4 regions of the Streptomyces sp. NPDC058008 genome follow, and region 4 is predicted to be linked to each of the others. Evidence: riboswitches for the same ligand, from Rfam matches in the RefSeq annotation. Region 4 holds a riboswitch; each other region holds the start of a gene.
The links. Region 4 has a riboswitch for cobalamin ahead of ACFVS9_RS26035 (ABC transporter substrate-binding protein). Riboswitches for the same ligand answer to the same signal wherever they lie in the genome.
Positions count from the first base shown of each region.

Region 1: linked by a shared signal. The riboswitch ahead of ACFVS9_RS29145 (ribonucleoside-diphosphate reductase subunit alpha) and the one ahead of ACFVS9_RS26035 (ABC transporter substrate-binding protein) in region 4 are both predicted to bind cobalamin.
Region 2: linked by a shared signal. The riboswitch ahead of metE (5-methyltetrahydropteroyltriglutamate--homocysteine S-methyltransferase) and the one ahead of ACFVS9_RS26035 (ABC transporter substrate-binding protein) in region 4 are both predicted to bind cobalamin.
Region 3: linked by a shared signal. The riboswitch ahead of ACFVS9_RS33190 (prenyltransferase/squalene oxidase repeat-containing protein) and the one ahead of ACFVS9_RS26035 (ABC transporter substrate-binding protein) in region 4 are both predicted to bind cobalamin.

Region 1 is NZ_JBHVQX010000036.1:66,890-71,057, forward strand. Features, by position in the region: gene ACFVS9_RS29140 (ribonucleotide-diphosphate reductase subunit beta) at 1-296, opposite strand, end outside; gene ACFVS9_RS29145 (ribonucleoside-diphosphate reductase subunit alpha) at 296-2,689, opposite strand; cobalamin riboswitch at 2,828-2,964, opposite strand; gene mctP (monocarboxylate uptake permease MctP) at 3,206-4,168, opposite strand, start outside.
Region 2 is NZ_JBHVQX010000006.1:80,472-84,639, forward strand. Features, by position in the region: gene ACFVS9_RS07850 (glycoside hydrolase family 43 protein) at 1-335, opposite strand, end outside; gene ACFVS9_RS07855 (VOC family protein) at 832-1,266, opposite strand; cobalamin riboswitch at 1,533-1,753, shown strand; gene metE (5-methyltetrahydropteroyltriglutamate--homocysteine S-methyltransferase) at 1,912-4,168, shown strand, end outside.
Region 3 is NZ_JBHVQX010000052.1:13,298-17,465, forward strand. Features, by position in the region: gene ACFVS9_RS33190 (prenyltransferase/squalene oxidase repeat-containing protein) at 1-2,056, opposite strand, end outside; cobalamin riboswitch at 2,250-2,398, opposite strand; cobalamin riboswitch at 2,487-2,562, shown strand; gene ACFVS9_RS33195 (hypothetical protein) at 2,685-4,097, shown strand.
Region 4 is NZ_JBHVQX010000029.1:34,609-38,776, reverse strand. Features, by position in the region: gene ACFVS9_RS26055 (NAD(P)-binding domain-containing protein) at 87-1,217, opposite strand; gene ACFVS9_RS26050 (secondary thiamine-phosphate synthase enzyme YjbQ) at 1,291-1,713, shown strand; partial or broken gene ACFVS9_RS26045 (recombinase family protein) at 1,875-2,048, shown strand; partial or broken gene ACFVS9_RS26040 (SAM-dependent methyltransferase) at 2,103-2,284, opposite strand; cobalamin riboswitch at 2,476-2,604, shown strand; gene ACFVS9_RS26035 (ABC transporter substrate-binding protein) at 2,657-4,168, shown strand, end outside.

The sequences.
Region 1 (4,168 bases), on a different contig from region 4:
GACAGGTACAGCCTCGCCTCGGGCGAGTTGATGTGCTTGTAGAGCGTGAGCACCAGGTTGTTGGAGACGATCGAGTCGCCCGTCGCGAAGAACGCGACCAGCCGGCCGATCATGTGCTGCTCGCCCGGTGAGAGCTTGGCGAGGTCGGCGACGTCCGAGTGGAGATCGACCTCCTCGACCGTCCAGGTGTTCTTGATCGCGTCCCGGTAGCGCTCGTAGAAGTCCGGGTAGCGCATCGGGCGCAGGGTCAGCTCGAAGCCGGGGTCCAGCAGGTTCTTGTTCTCGGATGTGCTCATTACTGGCAGGCCTCGCAGGACTCGGGGTTTTCCAGGGAGCAGGCGATCGCGTCCGCGTCGGGTGCCGAGGCCTGCTGTACGGGGATGGGGGCGGCGGCCGTCGTCCCGGACGCCGCGCGGGCGATCCGGGTCGCCGGACGTGAGCGCAGGTAGTACGTCGTCTTCAGCCCCCGCTTCCAGGCGTACGCGTACATCGAGGAGAGCTTGCCGATCGTCGGTGTCTCCAGGAACAGGTTCAGCGACTGGCTCTGGTCGAGGAACGGCGTACGGGCCGCCGCCATGTCGATCAGGCCGCGCTGCGGGATCTCCCACGCCGTGCGGTACAGCGCCCGCACGTCCTCGGGGATCCAGGAGAAGCCCTGCACGGAGCCGCTGGCCTCGCGCAGCGCCTCACGGGTCCGCGCGTCCCAGACACCGAGCTTCTTCAGCTCGTCCACCAGGTAGGCGTTGACCTGGAGGAACTCACCGCTGAGCGTCTCGCGCTTGAACAGGTTGGAGACCTGCGGCTCGATGCACTCGTACACCCCGGCGATCGAGGCGATCGTCGCCGTCGGCGCGATGGCGAGCAGCAGGGAGTTGCGCATCCCGCTCCTCGCGACCCGGGCGCGCAGCGCGTCCCAGCGCTCCGGCCAGTTCAGCTCGGTGTCGTAGTGGTCGGGGTGCAGCACGCCGCGGGCGGCGCGGGTCTCGGACCAGGCGGGGAGCGGGCCCGAGCGCTCGGCCAGGTCGCACGAGGCCTCGTAGGCGGCGAGCATGATCCGCTCGGAGATCTTCGTGGACAGCGCGCGGGCCTCGGGGGAGTCGAAGGGCAGCCGCAGCTGGAAGAAGACGTCCTGGAGGCCCATCGCGCCCAGGCCCACCGGGCGCCAGCGGGCGTTGGACCGGCCCGCCTGCTCGGTCGGGTAGAAGTTGATGTCCACGACGCGGTCCAGGAAGGTCACCGCGGTGCGGACGGTGGCGTCCAGCCGCTCCCAGTCGAGGGTGCCGCCCGTGACGAACGCGCCGAGGTTGACCGACCCCAGGTTGCAGACGGCCGTCTCGCCGTCGTCGGTCACTTCGAGGATCTCGGTGCAGAGGTTCGACGAGTGGACGACCCGGCCCGGCTCGGCGGTCTGGTTCGCCGTCCGGTTGGAGGCGTCCTTGAACGTCATCCAGCCCTGCCCGGTCTGTGCGAGGGTGCGCATCATGCGCCCGTACAGCTCACGCGCCGGCATCGTCCTGCGGGCCAGGCCCCTGGCCTCGGCCGCGCGGTAGGCCGCGTCGAACTCCTCGCCCCACAGGTCCACCAGCTCGGGGGCGTCGGCCGGGGAGAACAGCGACCACTCGGTGTCCGCGTCGACCCGGCGCATGAACTCGTCCGGGATCCAGTGCGCCAGGTTGAGGTTGTGCGTACGCCGCTGGTCCTCACCCGTGTTGTCGCGCAGCTCCAGGAACTCCTCGATGTCCGCGTGCCAGGTCTCCAGGTAGACGGCGGCGGCGCCCTTGCGCCTGCCGCCCTGGTTGACCGCGGCGACGGAGGCGTCGAGCGTCTTCAGGAACGGGACGATGCCGTTGGAGTGCCCGTTGGTCCCCCGGATGAGTGAACCGCGGGCGCGGATGCGGGAGTAGGAGAGGCCGATGCCGCCCGCGTGCTTGGAGAGGCGCGCCACCTGGTGGTAGCGGTCGTAGATCGAGTCGAGCTCGTCCAGCGGCGAGTCCAGCAGGTAGCAGGACGACATCTGCGGGTGGCGGGTGCCGGAGTTGAAGAGGGTGGGGGAGGAGGGCAGGTAGTCGAGCCGGTTCATCAGCCCGTACAGCGCGGCCACCTCCTCCAGGGCGCGCTCGGAGGTGTCCTCGGCGAGGCCCGAGGCGACGCGCAGCATGAAGTGCTGCGGGGTCTCGACGACCTCGCGGCTGAGCGGGTGGCGCAGCAGGTACCGGCTGTGCAGCGTCCGCAGGCCGAAGTAGCCGAAGCGGTCGTCGGCGCCGTCGGCCAGCGCCCGGTCGACGAGGGCGTCGAGGGCGGTGGCGTGCAGTGCGACGAACTCGGCCGTGCGGTCCGCGATCAGTCCCTCGCGGTGTCCGACGGTGACCGACGCCGAGAAGGAGACCGCTCCCTGGCCGGCGGCCTCGTCCGCGATGGCCCGGGTGAGGAGCCGCGCGGCGAGCCGGGAGTAGGCCGGGTCCTCGGAGATCAGGCCGGCGGCCGCCTCGGTGGCCAGCGTGCGCAGCTCCGCCTCGTCCGACCGGGCGTTGCGGCCGCGCAGCGCGGCGGCGGCGACCCGTCCGGGGTCGGTGTCGGGGAGGTCGGCGGTGAGGCCGGTCAGGGTCCGCAGCAGTGCGGTCCCGGGCGCGTCGGTCGTACGGCCTTCGGATTCCGCGGCTGAAACCGGGTCTGCTGGCGCGATGGTCACTGGGGCTATCCCTCGCTCGGCTCAGGGCCTGCGGGAGCGGGGCAGCCGGACACGTGGACACCCGGGGGAGGGCAGCACGGTGCGCACGGCGTCCACCGGCCCTCCGCGGGGCCCGGACGTCTCTGCGTCCGGTTCGGTCGAGCCGGACGCACTGTCGACAGGTCTTCGGACTCCGCGGTGCGCAGAAGCACACCGATCACACCGTTGCGGGACAGTTCCGGATTCGCACCGGATTCCCCTGCGGCGACAGCGAGGTCGAGCATACATGTGGGGGCCGCCGATTGCTGCGGCCCCCACATGTAGTGTCGCGACGGGTCGGAAGGCCGGGCGGGACGCCGCCGGGGCGAGGCCGGGGACCGGGCCGGGGGCCCGTTCCGGGGCCCCTCCGGGGCAGGGGCGCCGGTGGATCCGCCGGGTGGCCTCCGCGGACGGCCGGGCTGTTCCGGGGAGTCCCACCGGCCCCTCGCACGGCCGTCCCCGGCGGGGAGAGCCCTGCCGGGGACGGGACCGTGCGCCCTACAGGCGTTCCAGCGGGGCGTGACCGCCCGGCGAGCCCTCCGTGGCCGGCGGGAGCTCGGCCTGGACGCCGGGGTCGCCGACGTCCGCCGTGTAGTCGGACGGCGCGGTCTCGTCCACACCGGCCGGGGCCTTGACGGCGTTCAGGACGAAGGTCAGCACGACCACGACGAGGATGTTCAGCACGATCGCGGTGAGACCGATGTAGCCGATCTCGCCGATGCCCGGGATCTCCTTCGAGGAGCCGCCGAAGTGCTTCTGCGTCGGGCTGGCGACACCGTACGCGGCCACCGTGCCGTAGACCATGCCGACCGCCCAGCCGGCGATCAGCGCCCAGCGGTGGAACCACCGGGTGAACAGGCCGCCCACCAGGGCCGGCATCGTCTGGAGGATCCAGATGCCGCCCAGCAGCTGGAAGTTGATCGCGACCGTCTTGTCCATGGTGAGGACGAAGGCGAGCGCGCCGACCTTGACCAGGAGCGAGACCAGCTTGGAGACCTTGGTCTCCTGGGCCGGGGTGGCGTCGGGCTTGATGAAGTCCTTGTAGATGTTGCGGGTGAAGAGGTTCGCCGCGGCGATCGACATGATCGCGGCCGGCACGAGGGCGCCGATCCCGATCGCGGCGAAGGCCACGCCCGCGAACCAGTCGGGGAACATGTTCTCGAACAGCTGCGGGATGGCCAGCTGCCCGTTGTCCACCTTGATCCCGGCGGCGATCGCCATGAACCCGAGCAGGGCCAGCAGACCCAGCATCAGCGAGTACAGCGGCAGGATCGTGGTGTTGCGCCGGATCACCTCACGGCTGCGGCTGGAGAGCGTCGCCGTGATCGAGTGCGGGTACATGAAGAGCGCCAGCGCCGAGCCGAGCGCCAGCGTGGCGTAGCCCCACTGGCCCATGTCCCCGGGCACCAGGGCGCCGCGCGGCTGTCCCGTCGCCGGGTTGGTCTGCGCGAAGGCGTCGTT
Region 2 (4,168 bases), on a different contig from region 4:
TCCGACCACGGCCCGGCGGGGTCCTCGGCGGTCACCAGGACGTTGCCCGCCCCGGCCACGACGGTCGTGATCATCCAGAAGCGGCCGTCGTGGTGGCGCAGCGTGGGTGCGTAGACCCCGCACGAGGACGGCGCGTCGTCGGGCAGCGCGAGCTGTGACGGCCGGTCGAGCGCGTGCCCGATCAGCCGCCAGTGCACCAGGTCCCTGCTGTGCCACAGCGGTACGCCGGGGACGTACTCGAAGCTGGACGTCGCCAGGTAGTAGTCCTCGCCGACACGGCAGACGCTCGGGTCCGGACTGAATCCGGGTATCACGGGATTGTCGAAGAACGCCATGCTCTGTCCTCGGGGCTCGGGCCAGGACCGTGTCCCACGGCCATGATCGTTGAAGCGCTTCGAAGATGGCAGCCGGGCGGGAGGGTGTCAATAGGATGCGCCGGAACCGGGGCGGGGGCGCGTGCCGCCCCGCACGGCCGGTGCACTGCCTCGGAGGGTGCGGGCGCCCCGCCGCCGGGAAGGGAACGGTGTCGAAGCGCTTCGACGGCGGTGGTTCGTGTCCTCCGGATCCGCGCGCCGCGGCCACCCGCGGACCCTGCCCGACCGGTCGGCGCGGGCGCGTCCCGCGCGTCCGCACGGGGCCGGGACCCCGTGCGCCACAGGCAGCGAGTAGGACGGACGCGTCGCACCGGCGTCGGCGTCGGCGCCGCGGGGCGGGCGTCGGTGGGGCGGTTCCCCGACGGTTCGGCTGCTCAGCCGAGGCAGAGCTCAGGGGGCGGAGCCGAGCCTCAGCCGAGGCAGAACTCCGGGGCGGAGCCGAGCCGTGCGCGGTCGCTCAGTCGAGGCAGAACTCGTTGCCCTCGACGTCCTGCATCAGCAGGCACGACTCGTTCTCGTCGTCGGCGAGCAGCAGGTGCACCCGCCGGGCTCCGAGCGGGAGGAGCCGCGCGCATTCGGCCTCGAGCGCGGCCACCCGCGCCTCCCCCACGAGCCCGGTGCCGACGCGTACGTCGAGGTGCACCCGGTTCTTGACGGTCTTCCCCTCGGGAACGCGCTGGAAGTACATCCTCGGGCCCACGCCCGAGGGGTCGCCGCACGAGAACGACGCTCCCCTGAGCTCCGGCGGACGCGTGTCCTCGTAGTCGGCCCAGGTGGCGAACCCCTCCGGTGGCGCCGGTGCCACGTAGCCCAGCACCTCGCACCAGAATCGGGCGACGCGCTCCGGCTCCGCACAGTCGAAGGTGATCTGGACCTGCTTGATCGACGCCATCGGGCCACCCTAACGGGTGGCGTTCAAGGGGGCCTTCGAATTATCCGCCGCCCGGACCGGCCTCCCGTAGGCCCGGCCGGGCGCCCTGCCGGCGCCTGGGGGCGGGCCTCACGCGTCCGGGGGCACGGGCGCGGAATCGCCCTCCGCTGACGGCCGGACGCCGGCCCGTCCGGCGCGTCCGGCCCCGGCCCGCCGGTCGGCCACGGTCCGGCGCCCGGTCCATCCGCATGCTGGACCTGGCGCCTCGCGCCGCCCGGATGCCCCGTAGTCTGACGCGTGCAGCTGGTTCGCCCCGTCCGCCAGACGGGATGCGTCGTAAGAGGGAACCCGGTGGGAATCCGGGACTGCCCCGCAGCGGTGAGCGGGAACGACCGCCGTCATACGCACTGGGTCCGACGTACCGGGCCTGGGAAGCGACGGCCACTAGGTGTCCTCACACAGGACGTGCCCGCGAGTCCGAAGACCTGCCAACTGCCCGCGCGCGGACCATCCGTGCGCGGACATCCCGGTGACCTCGAGGGCGGGTCGGCGTACCTACCAGGCCGTCACGGCGTCGTACGACGCCTCACGTCCCGGTACGTCACCCCTTCGCGCGCTCGTGCCGTCCCCGGGATCTCAGGGATTCATCTCGCGAAGGAGATCTCCGTGACCACCGAGCACACGACCGCGACCGCGCGGTCCACCGTCCACGGCTACCCCCGGCAGGGTCAGAACCGGGAACTGAAGCAGGCGGTGGAGGGCTACTGGAAGGGGCGGGTCACCGCCGACGCCCTCCGCGCCACCGCGGCCCGGCTGCGCGGCGACAACTGGCGGCAGCTGAGCACGACCGGGATCGACGAGGTGCCCACCGGGGACTTCTCGTACTACGACCACGTGCTGGACACCACCGTCATGGTGGGAGCCGTGCCGGCCCGCCACCGCGAGGCGGTCGCCGCGGATCCGCTCGACGGCTACTTCGCGATGGCACGCGGCACCCAGGACGTCGCACCACTGGAGATGACCAAGTGGTTCGACACCAACTACCACTACCTGGTGCCGGAACTGGGGCCGGACACGGTCTTCTCGGCGGACTCCGCCAAGCAGGTCGCCGAACTGACGGAGGCACTCGCCCTGGGGCTGAACGCCCGGCCCGTCCTCGTCGGCCCGGTCACCTACCTGCTCCTCGCCAAGCCGGCCCCCGGCGTGTCCGCGGACTTCGACCCCCTCACACTCCTGGACCGCCTGCTGCCGGTGTACGCGGAGGTCCTCGCCGACCTGCGCGCGGCCGGTGCCGGGTGGGTGCAGCTGGACGAGCCCGCGCTCGTCCAGGACCGCACACCCGCCGAACTGAACGCCGTCGAGCGCGCCTACCGGGGTCTCGGCAGCCTCGACGACCGGCCCGAGCTGCTCGTCGCCTCCTACTTCGGCCCGCTCGGCGAGGCGCTCGCCGTGCTGGCCAGGACTCCGGTGGAGGGTCTCGCGCTGGACTTCACCGAGAGCGCCGCCGTGAATCTGGACGCCCTGGCGGCCGTCGGCGGACTGCCCGGCAAGCGCCTGGTCGCGGGGGTCGTCAACGGCCGCAACATCTGGATCAACGATCTGGAGAAGTCGCTGTCCACCCTGGGGACGCTGCTCGGCCTCGCCGGGCGGGTCGACGTCGCCTCCTCCTGCTCCCTGCTGCACGTCCCCCTCGACGCCACCGCCGAACGGGACGTCGAGCCGCAGGTACTGCGCTGGCTGGCCTTCGCCCGGCAGAAGACCGCCGAGATCGTCACCCTGGCCAGGGGCCTCACCCAGGGGGTCGGCGCCGTCACCGCCGAACTCGCCGCCAACCGGGCCGATCTGGCGTCCCGCGCCCACTCCCCCGTCACCCACGACCCGGCCGTCCGCGCCCGCACCGCCGCGGTGACACGGGCCGACGCCCTCCGCTCCCAGCCGTACGCGGAACGGGCCGTGGCCCAGCGGGCCCACCTGGGCCTGCCGCTGCTGCCGACGACGACCATCGGGTCCTTCCCGCAGACGGCCGAACTGCGCGCCGCCCGCGCGGGCCTGCGGAGCGGCCGCCTCGACGCGGCCGGGTACGAGGAGCGCGTCAAGGCCGAGATCCAGGAGGTCATCTCCTTCCAGGAGAAGGCCGGCCTGGACGTCCTGGTGCACGGTGAGGCCGAACGCAACGACATGGTCCAGTACTTCGCCGAACAGCTCACCGGTTACCTCGCCACCCGGCACGGCTGGGTCCAGTCCTACGGCACCCGTTACGTCCGCCCGCCGGTCCTGGCGGGCGACGTCTCCCGCCCCGAGCCGATGACGGTCGGCTGGACGACGTACGCCAGGTCACTCACCGACCGGCCGGTCAAGGGCATGCTGACCGGGCCGGTCACCATGCTCGCCTGGTCCTTCGTCCGCGACGACCAGCCCCTCGGCGACACCGCCCGCCAGGTGGCACTCGCCCTGCGCGACGAGGTGAACGACCTGGAGTCGGCCGGGACCTCGGTCATCCAGGTGGACGAGCCCGCACTGCGCGAGACGCTGCCCCTGCGTGCGGCCGGCCGTCCCGCCTACCTGGCCTGGGCGACGGAGGCGTTCCGGCTCACCACGAGCGGGGTGCGGCCGGACACCCAGATCCACACCCACATGTGCTACGCGGAGTTCGGCGACATCGTGCAGGCCATCGACGACCTCGACGCCGACGTGATCAGCCTGGAGGCGGCCCGCTCCCACATGCAGGTCGCCCACGAGCTGGCGGACCACGGATATCCGCGCGAGGCGGGCCCGGGTGTGTACGACATCCACTCGCCCCGCGTTCCGAGCGCCGAGGAGGCCGCGGAACTCCTCCGCAGGGGCCTGGAGGCGATCCCGGCCGAGCGGCTGTGGGTCAACCCGGACTGCGGGCTCAAGACCAGGGGCTGGCCGGAGACCCGGG
Region 3 (4,168 bases), on a different contig from region 4:
CCGTGGCGGGAATCAGGCTGGGCCACGCGCCGCTGTCGTGCTGAAGGCTTTCCAGATACGCGATCGGCTCGCCCGCCGCGTTCTTCTCACCGGCCCGCACCTGGGCCATGATCGCCAGCGACTGGGAGAAGACGGACGGGGCGTAGGTGTAGGCGCCCCTGGCGGCGCAGCTGCGGTCCGGGGCCTCGCTCGGCCCGGTGCACACGGACTTCTCCAGAGCGGTGATCAGGTCCTGGCCCCCGAAGGCACGTGGGTCTCGGCCCACCACCTGGGCGAGCAGGGCGGCCTTGCCGAGGGAACCGCCGAGCGCGTATTCGGTGCCGGTTCCCGTCCAGTCCTGGAGAGTCCTGCCATCGCCGTCCTTGCCTCCCTCGTCGAGGAAGTCGACGATGCCCCGGAGCTTGTCGTCGTTCAGGCCGGTGGCCGCCAGTGCGTAGGCGCCGTCGATGGTGAGTCCGAAGTCCGCACGGGCCGAACCAGGACCAGCCGTGTAGTACTGCCCCTGCTTGAGGTTGGTGCCCTTGGTGAGGTAGGCGACGCCCTTCTTCAGGTCGGGGCCTTCACCGGCGGGAGGGGTCGGGTCGTCGGTGGGGGGTCCGGTCGTCGGCGGACCGGTCGGATCGGGCTTCTTCGTCGTCAGCCGGGCGAGATCGGTGCCCGCGCCGGCGAGCACGGCGGGTCCCGTCGCGTACAGGGCCGGGTCGGTCGCGCCTTCCTCGAAGCCGAAGCCGCCGCCGTCCAGCTGTTCCCGGGAGAGCCAGGAGACAGCCGCGTCCGCGTGGGCGGTGTCGCCGAGGGCGCGGAGCGCCTGAGCAGCGTACGCGGTGGCGTTGACGCTGCCTGTGGTGGCTCCGGTGTATCCGGGGTACGAGCCGTTCTCGCCCTGAGCCTTCTTGAGGTAGGCGCGGGCCTTGGCCACAGCGGCTTCCTGCCCGCTGACCTCGTGCAGCACGAGGGCCACGAGGCCGGTGGTGGCGGGGTCGCCGTCGCAGTTCTCGCCGGGACGGATCAGGATGCCGGTGACTCCGCCGTCGTCGCACTGCAACTGGATCAGCCGTTCGACGCTCTCCGCCGGAGGTACGGCACCGGCGCGGAGCAGGGCCAGTAGGGCCAGCGCTTGGCCGTCCCCGTAGGTTGCGTTGCGGAAGTCACCCTTGGCGGTGCATCCCGGAGTTGGCTCGCCCGCGTCGGGACCTGCTGCGCACACGTTGTCCAGGAGGGCGGCGATCAGGTCGTGGCCGCCGAAGTCCCGGGGATCGGCCTCCGTCGCTTCGGCGACGAGCGCGAGCCGGGCAGCGGCCGTCGCGTCAGGGGCCTGGTCCGTCCCCGACGGGTAGGCGTAGTCGCCGGTGTGAGCGGCGAGGAAGGCGGTGACCTTGTCAAGGGTGGCGCTCGCGCCGTCGCCGGCGGCGAGAGCGTAGGCCGCCTCGGTGGTCAGCAGGTAGTCGGGGGCGTCGGTGCCCTCGCCGACGACGCGTTCGCCGTCCTGGAGCGTGCCGCCGACCCAGGCAGCCGCAGCCGCGACGTCGATCTCACCGGCCGGGACCGTGGGCGGGTTTCCGGGGTCGGGGGGCTCGGTACCACCGCCCGCGCGTACCTCGTCGGGGGTGAAGGTCGGCTTGCCGGTGGTCCCGCCGATGTCGGTGCCGCCGAACACCCACGCGTCGACGTCGCCGTCCTTCGGCTTGCGGTCCATGGCCCCGTACTGGCTGTACGTCCACTTCTTCTGTCCCGGGGATGCGATCCAGTACGACCAGTAGGCCGTGGCAGGCGGGGTGAGTACGCAGGATTCCTTGTCCGTGGTGGGGTACTGCGTGCCGGTACCGAGGCCGATGCGGCAGATGAAGGCCGGGCCGTCGTGCTCGGTGCCCTCGGTGGTGAAGCCCGCCTCGCGGAGGAGCTCGTAGCCGGTCGTCGGCGTCGCGTCGCAGCCGCGCTCCACCTCGCCGCCGAAGGGGCCGAAGTCCACGGCGACGACCGCGCCCTTGGTGCCCGTGCAGTCCTCGACGGGGTCCGCTGCGGCCGGAGTGACGACGGTGACGAGTGTCACGGACATGGTGAGCAACAGGAATGCCACTGATATCAGGGACAGGAACGCTCTGCCCCCCGGCTGCCGGTCTCTTCGCTCCGCGGTCCCCACCGCTGCCCCCTCGTGCTGTTTCCGTGGGGACACGCACGTGGCTGAGGGGCCCTCACCGCATGATGCGTGGCGGGTGGGGCCGGTCGTCCACGCCGTAGTCCGCGACGGCGCTTATCGCTGCAGATCAGGCCCCAGGTAATCCGGCTCGCCCGGCGATGCCGGGCCTACGGTTGCGGGTCAGCGCCGGATTTCGACCGGCTTCCCCTGGAACTCAGTGCTTAACAGGCGGATTGGAGCACGTGAATTCACATGGCGTCAAGAAGCCGTAGCGCAGCGCACACAGGGGATCGTGCGGGACTGCTGGCAGGACTCGGCCGCCTGGGGTAGCGTCCTGGGCTGCCACGTGGGGGAACCCGGTGAGAGTCCGGGGCTGACGCGCAGCGGTGTGGGACGGCAGAGGGCCGTCCTGAGCCCGAATGCCCATGGCGGCGGTGCACCACAGGAAGCCGGTCCACGCGTTCGGGCGGCGGCCTTGCCCACTGCTGCCCGCACCGAGGCAGGAGGCCGGGCCTGGTCGACACGCCCCTCATCCCAGGAGCAGGCCATGCCCCGTATGTCGATCTCCCCTCGTCTGGCGTTCACGGCAACCTTTTCCCTCGGGGCGCTCTGCCTGAGTGCTCTGCCGGCCGCGGCCACCGCCACGCCGGCCCAGATCGCGACCTCGAAGACGAATGGTGTCGCCTATCTCAAGTCCCTCCAGGCCTCGGACGGTTCGTACGCGGGCGCCGGTCTGTCGAACGAGTGGGCCTTCAGTGCACTCGCCTCGGCAGGAACTGCGGCCGTCGACGTCACGCCGGGGGGCGACACCACGAAGAACGCGAGATCCGTCTACCGCACACTGCTCGCGACCGCTGGGTGGCCGTCGGCGACTCCGGTGGTCACGGACTACGAACGGGCCTCGCTCAACGCCTATGCGGCCGGCATCGACCCGGCCCGCGTCTCCGCCTCCCGCAACCTCGTCGCCGACATCTACGGCTATTGGCAGACGGCCGAACCGGGTTACTTCGGCCCCTCGGCGAATTTCAACGGCACCGTCTTCGCCGCGCTCGCCCTCGGCGGAGCGAAGACGCAAGCGGGAGCACAGCGGACGCCCCAGCCCCTTCGCGACGCGCTCGTCACCCGTATCCGCGCCAACCAGCACAATGACGGCGGCTGGGACTACGGCAAGGCCGAGGGCAACCCGACGCAGCTCGCCGCCACCAGCGACATCGACATGACCGGGGCCGCGATGGCCGCGCTCTGCGTCTCCGGGGTCCCGAACACCGATACCGACATCGCACAGGCCAAGGCGTTCCTCAAGAGCAAGCTGGTGCCGACGAGCGGCGCGTTCAACGCCATGTTCGGCGTCAACACCGACTCCAACGGCTGGGCCGTGTCCGGCCTCAACGCCTGCGGCATCAACCCGCAGACCGGCGACTTCCTCACCTCCGCGGGCAAGACCCCCGTCGACTTCCTCATCGCCCAGCAGTTCAACCCTGGCGGTGGCTTCAAATACCTCCCCAGCGACACCACACCCTCCGCCTACGCGTCCATCGACGGCCTCCGCGCCGTCGCGGGTGGCGGCTTCACAGCCACTCCCCCCACGCCCTCGACCGGTGGGGCACCGCAGTGGGTCGCCCAGAGCGCCTTCACCTCCGGCACCGCCACCAAGCTGGCGATCACGGTGGACGACGGCGCAGGCGGCCTGAAGGTCTGCTCCGTCGCCTTCACCCCGTCCGGCACCACGACAACCCTGGGCACCGTCCTCGACTCGGCCACGACCACGGCCACCCCGACCGGCTGCGTCAGCAGCGTGACCCCCGCCACCGGAACGGGCACGATCACCGCACTCAACGGCAAGGCCAACAGCGGCTCCGACAGCTGGAAGGTCAGCGTCGACGGGTCGGCCTTCGCCGGGGCCTCGCGCGCAAAGGTGATCAACGCGGGCGACACCATCGCCCTGCGCTGGGGCGCCTGACCTCCACATGGATTGATGCCCCGGGGGCCGGGCTCCTGCCATGCTCCGGCTCCCGGGGAGCGGTCGCAGTC
Region 4 (4,168 bases):
GGTGGTTGAACAACCGCCCCTGGACTGCCGCCCTCCCGGGCGGACATCCGCTCCCAGCCATATCGGCCCCGTTCAGACCGTCACCGTCACGCTGTCACCGTCACGCTGTCGCTGTCGCTGTCGCTGTCGCTGTCGCTGTCGCTGTCGCTGTCGCTGCCCAGCAACCGGGTGACCGACCGGACCGCTGCCCGGCCGGCCCGGTTCGCTCCGATCGTGCTGGCGGACGGGCCGTACCCGACGAGATGGACACGAGCGTCCCGCACGGCCCGAGTGTCCTCGACGCGGATGCCGCCGCCCGGCTCGCGGAGTGCGAGTGGTGCGAGGTGATCGACGGCTGCACGGAATCCGGTGGCCCAGAGGATCACGTCGGCCTCGACCGCGCGACCGTCCGGCCAGACCACGCCCTCCGGAGTGATCCGTTCGAAGATGGGGAGCCGGTCGAGGACTCCCCGCTCGCGTGCGCGCCGGACGGCGTCGTTCAGCGGAAGCCCGGTGACGCTCACCACGCTCTGCGGCGGAAGCCCGCGGCGTACGCGTTCCTCCACCATGGCGACGGCGGCGCGCCCCTGGTCCTCGTCGAACGGCCCTTCGCGGAAGACCGGGGGGCGCCGCGTCACCCAGTACGTCGCCTCCGCCACCTCGGCGATCTCCATCAGATGCTGCGTGCCCGAAGCGCCGCCGCCGACCACGACCACCCGCAGGCCGGTGAACTCCGCAGGACCTGGATAGTCCGCGGTGTGCAACTGTCGTCCCCGAAACGTCTCCTGGCCCGGATACCGCGGCCAGAACGGCCGGTCCCAGGTGCCGGTGGCGTTGATCAGCGCGCGCGTGGCGTACGTACCCTCGGAGCTCTCGACGAGCAGTCGGCCCCCTTGCCCCTCGCGTACGGTGCTCACCTCGACAGGGCGGTGCACCCGCAGGCCGAAGCGGCGCTCGTAGGCGTCGAAATAGGCGGCGATCACCTCGGACGAGGGTCTGCTGTCATCGGCCCCCGTGAGCTCCATGCCGGGCAGGGAGTGCATGCCGTGCACCTTGCCGTACGTCAGCGAGGGCCAGCGGAACTGCCAGGCGCCGCCGGGCCGGGGCGCGTGGTCGAGCACGACGAACGCCTTCTCCGGTTCGAGTCCGGCGCGCCGCAGGTGATAGGCGGCGGACAGCCCCGCCTGCCCGGCGCCGACGACGACCACGTCCAGCTCACGCACCCCGAAGTTGTTCACCTTTCTACCAACCCGGTGTGTGCCCCGGATCTTCCCGGCGCGGGATCCGACCCGGCGACGAGAGAATGGGGCCATGCCTGACACCTTCGCCACACACGTACTGAGCGTCACCACGGGACGCACGGAAACAGTCATGGACCTGACCGAGGAGTGCGCCCAGTTCCTCACCCGCACCGCTCACGGCGGGGACGGCCTGCTCAACGTCTTCGTACCGCACGCGACAGCCGGAATCGCGATCCTGGAAACCGGGGCCGGCAGCGACGACGACCTCCTGACCGCCCTCCAGACCCTGCTCCCCGCCGACACCCGCTGGCGCCACCGCCACGGAAGCCCCGGCCACGGCCGCGACCACGTACTGCCGGCGCTCGTGCCACCGCACGCCACACTGCCGGTGATCGGGGGGAGGCTGGAGCTGGGGACGTGGCAGTCGGTGTGCCTGGTGGACACGAACGTCGACAATGCGGACCGTCAGGTGCGGCTGAGCTTCCTGGGGTGAGCTTGCTGGCTTGAGCAGGATCGTCCTGGGTGTGGCCGCCCAATCTCCGTACCTTGCGTGTTCGAAACGGAGATGTCTTGCGCGGTACGGACCTGAACATGATGGAACGCCCCTACGGCTGATGCGGGAAGTGCCTGCTCGGCGTGCGACGTCTGTCGCGGATGAAGCTCGCGACATCGTCGCCGGAGCGGCAACGGGAGGACGCGCTGACCACTGCCGCGTCTGTCGGGGGCCACATCATCGGCTGGGCCGATGACTGGGAGGTGTCGGGCGCCACCGACCCGATGACCCGGCCGAAACTGGGCCCGTGGCTTCGCGATGAGGGGGGTCCTTACGACGGGCTGGTGGCTGCAGCCGTGGATCGGCTCGGCCGCAACGTCGTGGACTGCCTCAAGCAGGCGGTCGGAGATGCTGCCGGTGCCGCAGTCCAGGTCGAGGACGCGCGGCGCGGTGCCTGCCACGGCCTCGACCGTGTCGATCATGACCGGAACCGCTCCTCCCGGTCGGGCATGTACCACTCCTGCTGGCGGTCCCAGCTGGTCTGCCAGTCGGCGAGGGGTGTTGCTGTCATGGGTACGGCTGCCCCTTTCCTGGTGTTTCGCGCGGAGTGTGTCTGAGGGTTCGGGCCCACTGGTGGTGCCGGTGCGCATTGTGGGCAGAGCTGGGATGGACGCGTACGACCACCCCCATCGGCGGCCGGGAGGAGCCGGGCGCCGGTCCCGCCCACCACATACGCCACAATGGACGCACAAGGCGACGGGGACCAGGAAGCCGGTGCGATTCCGGCGCGGTCCCGCCACTGTGACCGGGGAGCGATCCTTCTGCACGCCACTGTCCGCGAGCGCGGCCGGGAAGGCGGAGGCGAGCGACGATCCGGGAGCCAGGAGACTGACCCGTCGCCGGTCTGACGTCAGGGGCGAGGACACCCCGGAGAGGATCGACTGTGACGACGCATGCCCGGACGGAGCCGGGACGGCACCCGGAGCCCGGTCGCAGAGGGGTGCTCGCCGCCGGTGGTGCGCTGGCGCTCGCCGGGACCGGCCTGCTCAGTGGCTGTGGCGGCGATACGAAGGACGGCGGCAGAGGGGACGGGTTCCGCGCCGCGTTCACGTCGGGCGGCTCGCAGGAGACCCTCGATCCGCACGTCGCCCCGAACTTCGTCGACCAGGCCCGTGCCAAGGCCCTGTACGACACCCTCGGCACGTACGCCGACGACATGTCCGTCCGTAAGAGGCTCGCGGAGTCCTGGGAGAGTGACGCCTCCGGAACACGCTGGAGCGTACGGCTGCGAAAGGCCCGGTTCCATGACGGGAAGCCGGTCACCGCCAAGGACGTCCTCTACAGCTACCGCCGCGCCGCCGACCCCGAGGTCGGCTCGCCATCGCAGGTCCTGTTGTCCGCCATCGACTTCACCGCGAGCAAGGTGGACGGCGTGCGGTCCGTCGTCTTCGTCCTCAAGGCACCCAACTTCGAGTTCCCCACCGTGTTCGCGGGCCCCGGCACGGAGATCATCCCGGACGGGACGACGGACTTCCGCAAACCCATAGGCTCCGGTCCCTTCACCTACGTGTCCTTCACGCCGGGCGGCACCGCCCGCTACAAGCGCTGGGCCGACCACTGGGACGGCGCTCCGCACATAGCCGAGCTCGAGATCGTCCCCGCGAACGAGGAATCGGCACGCCTCAACGCCCTGCTGTCCGGCCAGGTGCACTACGCGGCCGACATGGCCGGCGCCTCCGTTGAGCGGCTGAAGAAGGACGGCTCGACGCGCCTGCTCACCGCCAAGCGGGCCACCGCCCAGCAGCTACTCCTGCGCACCGGTCGGAAGCCGTTCGACGATCCGCGGCTGATACGCGCCGTGCAACTCGGCATCGACCGGCAGGCGCTGGTGCGCATCGCCCTGGCCGGACACGGCGAAGCCGGCAACGACCTCTTCGGCATGGGGCTGCGCGGCTACCCCGACGACCTCACGCCCCGCGAACGGGATGTCGACGCGGCGCGCAAGCTGGTGAAGGAGGCCGACGCGGACGGACTGCGCATCACCGTGGAGACCAGTTCGGTCGACGCGGCATGGGAACCCGCGGCGGACCTGATGGCGCGGCAGCTGCGGGAGATCGGGCTGAAGCTGACCGCCAACACCCGCGCCTCCAGCACGTACTTCAGCGAGATCAAGACCAAGGGCGTCGCCGCGTTCAACACCACCTCCACCCTGCCCGTATCCGACTTCCTCCAGCAGCGGGTCCGCGGGGGAGCGGCCCGGAACCAGACCCAGTACGCCTCGAAGAAGTTCGACGCGCTCCTCGACCGCGCGCGCACCACCCGGGACGAGCAGGAGCGGCTGAGTCTGCTCGCCCGCGCCCAGAAGATCGCCCGTGACGAGTCCGGACTGCTGGTGTGGGCCTTCTCTGACGCCAACGACGCCATCAGCCGCTCGGTCGGCGGGCTGCGCGCGGCG